2 regions of the Roseovarius faecimaris genome follow, and region 2 is predicted to be linked to the other one. Evidence: riboswitches for the same ligand, from Rfam matches in the RefSeq annotation. Region 2 holds a riboswitch; the other holds the start of a gene.
What was found. Region 2 has a riboswitch for cobalamin ahead of EI983_RS02645 (TonB-dependent receptor plug domain-containing protein). Riboswitches for the same ligand answer to the same signal wherever they lie in the genome.

Region 1: another riboswitch for cobalamin. It lies ahead of EI983_RS12020 (hypothetical protein); the one in region 2 lies ahead of EI983_RS02645 (TonB-dependent receptor plug domain-containing protein).

What each region holds. Positions count from the first base shown of each region.
Region 1 is NZ_CP034348.1:2,349,235-2,351,625, forward strand. It holds gene EI983_RS12015 (sugar O-acetyltransferase) at 100-648, opposite strand; gene EI983_RS12020 (hypothetical protein) at 676-936, opposite strand; cobalamin riboswitch at 1,041-1,241, opposite strand; gene EI983_RS12025 (hypothetical protein) at 1,281-1,634, opposite strand; gene EI983_RS12030 (ATP-dependent helicase) at 1,726-2,391, opposite strand, start outside.
Region 2 is NZ_CP034348.1:476,523-478,913, forward strand. It holds gene EI983_RS02640 (histone deacetylase family protein) at 1-386, opposite strand, end outside; cobalamin riboswitch at 758-970, shown strand; gene EI983_RS02645 (TonB-dependent receptor plug domain-containing protein) at 1,099-2,391, shown strand, end outside.

The DNA.
Region 1 (2,391 bases), 1.9 Mb from region 2:
ATCCGATGACGATCACGTTGGCCCTTCCTCCCTGTGGTGCCAACTGTGTGTAAACGGCGGAACCAGTCCCTCCCGGCTGGGTCCGCCGTTTTTTTTGGCTCAGCCGTGCAGGAGGCGCGCCGGGTTGCCCACCACTGTCGCCTCGGCAGGCACATCTCGGGTGACGACGGCCCCGGCGCCGACAATGGCACCGTCGCCGATGCGCACGCCCGACAGGATGATCGCCCCGCCGCCGATCCACACCTCGCGGCCGATGGTGATGGGCCGCGCCTGTTCCAGCCCGGCACTGCGCTTGACGCGGTCCTTGTGATGCTGCGGGCAATAGAGCTGCACACCGGGGCCAAGCATGCTCTGCGCGCCGATGGTCACGGGCGCTGTGTCCAGAATGGTGCAGCCTGCGTTCATGTAGACATGATCGCCCAGCGAGATATGCACACCATAGGCACAATGAAACGGGGCTTCGATATAGACCTCACGCCCGACCTGCGCCATCAACGCGCGCAGATCAGGGGCAATGCCGCCGCGCCGGTCGGGGGCCATGTGATTATGCGCATGCACCGCCGCGCGGGCACGGGCCTGCATCGCCTCCAGTTCCGGGTCCTGACAGCGATACCACTCCCCGGCCAGCATCTTTTCCTTTTCGGTCATGACCGGCATTCGGCCATGCAATGCCGTTCAATGCAAGCGGCGCGTCCGGCGCTTGGGACGTGTAAGGCCCAGGCGCGCCTCGCGCAGGAACCCCACGAAGGCTTGCGCGGCGGCACTTTCAGGATTGCGCGCCTCGGGCAGCTGCAGCGCGGCGGACACGGTCGCTGCGGTCACGTCTCCAGGCCCGGCAAGGGCCCATTCCAGAAACCCCATGCGCGCGGCGGCATCGGCCTCGGCGCCCGTGAGGGTCAGCGTTTCAAGGCTGGTCAGGATACGTTGGGTGGTCATCTTCAGCTTCTCCCCGACCACACCCCGGGCCGGATGGGGCGGCGGAAGCTGCGGGAGGGATGAGAGGCTGAGCCCCGGACCATCCGCCCACACCGCCCACCGCGGTTTGACGTCGATCCAAGGCTGGTTTCCGGGCTTGGCGGGTCAGGATGCGGCGCCTTCCCAGGCCGTAGCTGGCCCAGTGGCTGATGTGCCGCATCCCCCGGTCCTTACCGTTGCGGGGGCAGCGCCGGTGTTTCACCGGCTTCCCAATTCTCCCCTAACGCCTTGCGGGCGATCGGGGCACCTCGGAGCTTCACTCTGACCGAGCGGCCAGAGTCGCACAAGCACCAAATTCGGCGGGATCAGAAATTGTTTGGATTGCCCCTCAACAGGCTTCCCGTGCCATCCAGCCGGCCGCCCTGCACCCAGCTGACAAAATTGCCCTCCAGCTTGAGGTGCCAGCATTCGACGGCGACATTGTCATAGGTGAAACAGGCCCGATCCCCCAGCACAGCCCAATAGCCGGTATACCCGTCCGCGTGCACCGTGCCATCGGCGGCGTAATACTCGGCATAGGCACTGCCATCATTCATACTGCCCATGACGGTGTTGCCGCTGAGCGCGGCATGCACCTGCTCTTTTGTCGCCAGGTCCGCCGCCGCGGCCTCACCTGCGGTCAGCATCGCCAAAACCCCGGTAAAAATCACCGTTTTCATTGCAATCTCCTTTCAGAAATTCATCCCTGAAACCACGCCTGCTTCTTCTTGGTCAAAATACTCGAAATCCGGATGCGGGCCAAAATGCGCGTCAGAACGGAATATCATCCGCCCCGGTCACAAATCGCGCGACAATCTTCTTGGTGCCCGCTTTCTCGAAGTCGATCTCCAGCTTGTCGCCCTCGATGGCGATGATCAGCCCGTATCCGAATTTCTGATGAAACACCCGCTCCCCCACGATATGCGCCGAGGTGGCGGCCATGTCGATCACCACGTTCTTGGCCTCCGACGGCTGGCTGACCGGGCGTTGCCCGGCGCGGGCCTGCATCCGTTTCCACCCCGGAGAGTTGTATACATCGGCGCGCGCGGCTTTCTCTTCGATGCTGCTTTGCATGCCCGCCGCCCCGTATCCACCGCCATAGAGCCCCGGCGGGGTCAGCACCTCGACATGATCCTCGGGCAACTCGTCAATGAAACGCGACGGCATCTGGCTTTGCCACTGGCCATAGACCATCCGGTTGCCCGCAAAGGAAATGGTGCAGAGCTGTTCGGCCCGGGTGATGCCCACATAGGCCAGCCGCCGCTCCTCCTCCACACCCTTCAGCCCGCTTTCGTCCATCGACCGCTGTGAGGGAAAAAGCCCGTCCTCCCATCCCGGCAGGAACACGGCCGGAAATTCCAGACCCTTGGCGGCATGCAGGGTCATGATCGAAACCTTCTCGGCCACGTCCTCGCTTTCATTGTCCATGATCAGGCT
Region 2 (2,391 bases):
CAATAGGCCGCCTCCCATGTATGCGCGGCGATGGGGCAGGCGGTGTCGGCCTGGTGATACCCGGCCTGACCGACTGCGGATTTCGGGTAACCGTCGCTGCGTCGCGCGGGGTGGATGTTCGGGATCACCTCCGGCCCGGCCCCGTCGATCCTCTGCCAGCGGGCGTGGATCGTTTGCAGAAATGCCAGATATTCGGGGGTGTGGACGGCCGCGATGGGGGCAAGCCCCGTCTCATCAGGGTCAGTGATCACGCAGCCGGCCGCCTCGGCCCCGGCCAGAAGCCGGTTTATCCTCTCGGGCTGTTCGGGATTTGGCTTGATCGCACCATTGGCCATGAAATGCTGTGGATCATGTTTGCGCTGTCGGGTGTCGAAGAAGGCTTTCATGCGATGTCCTCTGGTTGCGCCGGTCCTTTGCCGAGAGTGGTCCCCCCGGTTTGGCGCATGACCGTGCGGATGCCAAGGGTCCATTTGTCGGGCGGGTTGACTGCGTTGCCCCTCCGGTGGCCTGTGGCAATCCCCCGCGCTGCGCTCATGCGGGCCAGAATGGTTATGGATCCAGAAAACCATGGCCCATGCCGCGCAAGGCGCGACCGGCACGCGCAGGCGCTCGGCAAAACGCGTCGTGATCTGCAATGCCGTCACAGCCCTTTTGCCTTCCGGTTGATGCGGGCCTTGGCCGTTGCCGCAAAACCGCAGCGATGCGACCGGGTGATGACAGACAAAGATTCGGGCTTCCCAAGGGTACATGCCGGATATAGAAGCGGTCCTGCTTCGGTCCGGGTGTCACAGCCCGGTGAAAAGGGAACTATGGTGCGGCTCTCCGACGGGCCAAGGCCATGACTGCCCCCGCAACTGTAAGCGGCGAGCGAAGCCGGATTACGTCACTGCCACTGATCAAGAAGTGGTGGGAAGACCCGGCCAAGCTGTGACCCGCAAGTCAGGAGACCTGCCGAGGTGATCACCCTGTTCATACGCGGGGCGCGTTATGGGCAACGGTTCTTCCGTAGTGGTGGCACAACTCACCGTCTACGGGAGCTTTCTGTCTTCCGGTGACATCGCAAAACCAAACGTCCCATGCGGGACACCGGAGACCGATATGACCCACCGTCTCACCACAGCCACGTTGCTGGCCTCTTCCACCATTCTTGGCGGCGCCGCCTTCGCGCAGGAACCGTTCGATCTTGGCACGCTGGTGCTTTCGGCCAGCCTGAGCCCGGTCGACGCTTCCAGCACCGGCACCTCTGTCGATGTGCTGGAAGGCGACGACGCAGGCGCCAACGATACGACCGTGCTCGACCGTCTGACGCGCCTGCCGGGTGTATCCTCCACCTCCAATGGCGGGCTTGGTGCGCTGGCCGGGATCAGTATCCGTGGCCTACCGTCGCGCTATGTCGGCGTGCGGATTGACGGGATTGACGTGCTTGATCCGTCGGGCACGCAAAACCAGTTCAACTTTGGCGGCTTCACCGGCGCGGGCGTGGGCCGGGTCGAGCTGCTGCGCGGGTCGCAATCGGCGCTTTACGGCTCGGAGGCGATTGGTGGGGTGATCAATATCACCTCCTGGCGTCCCGAAGAGCTGGGCTTTTCCGGTGTGGCGCAGATCGAGGCGGGCAGCTTCGAGACCTATTCCGGCAGCTTCAGCGTTGGCGCCCGCTCTGAAAACGGATTTGTCGCCCTCAGCTATGGCCGGGTCGAATCCGAAGGTATATCGGCACAAAGCTTCAACCCCGAAAAGGATGGCTTTGAGCAAAGCACGCTGAACCTGAGCGCCGAATATGACGTGAATGACATGCTGACCTTCGGCGGCTCGGTCTACTACCGGACCGGCGATATCGAGTTCGACCGCTCCAGCTTCACCAATGATGCCAGCGGTGAGATTTCTTCGGAAGAGCTGGGCGCACGGGTGTACACACGGCTGGTGACCGGCACTATCACCCATGAGCTGAGCTACAGTTATTTCGACATCGACCGGAAAGATCCCGGCGGGTTCACCACGCGCTTCCAGGGCGAGCGGCAGACGCTGTCCTATCTCGGCACCGCGGAGCTGAGCGAGATGGTCACGGTCAATTTCGGGGTGGATTACTCCGAAGAGGATATCAACTCGGGCGTCACTGTGGGTAGCGAAGACAACACCTCGGTTATGGCCGAGCTGCTCTATCGGCCCACCGATCAGATCGACCTGTCTTTCGCGCTGCGCCACGATGACAACTCCGATTTCGGCGGCGAGACGACCGGCCGGTTCGCGGCGGCGTTCCGGGTCACCGACGAGGTGACGATCCGCGCCGCGGCCGGCACGGGATATCGCGCGCCGTCGCTCTATGAACGGTTCAGCGCCTTTGGCGATCCGGCATTGCAGCCGGAAACAAGCCTCAGCTACGAACTGGGCGTT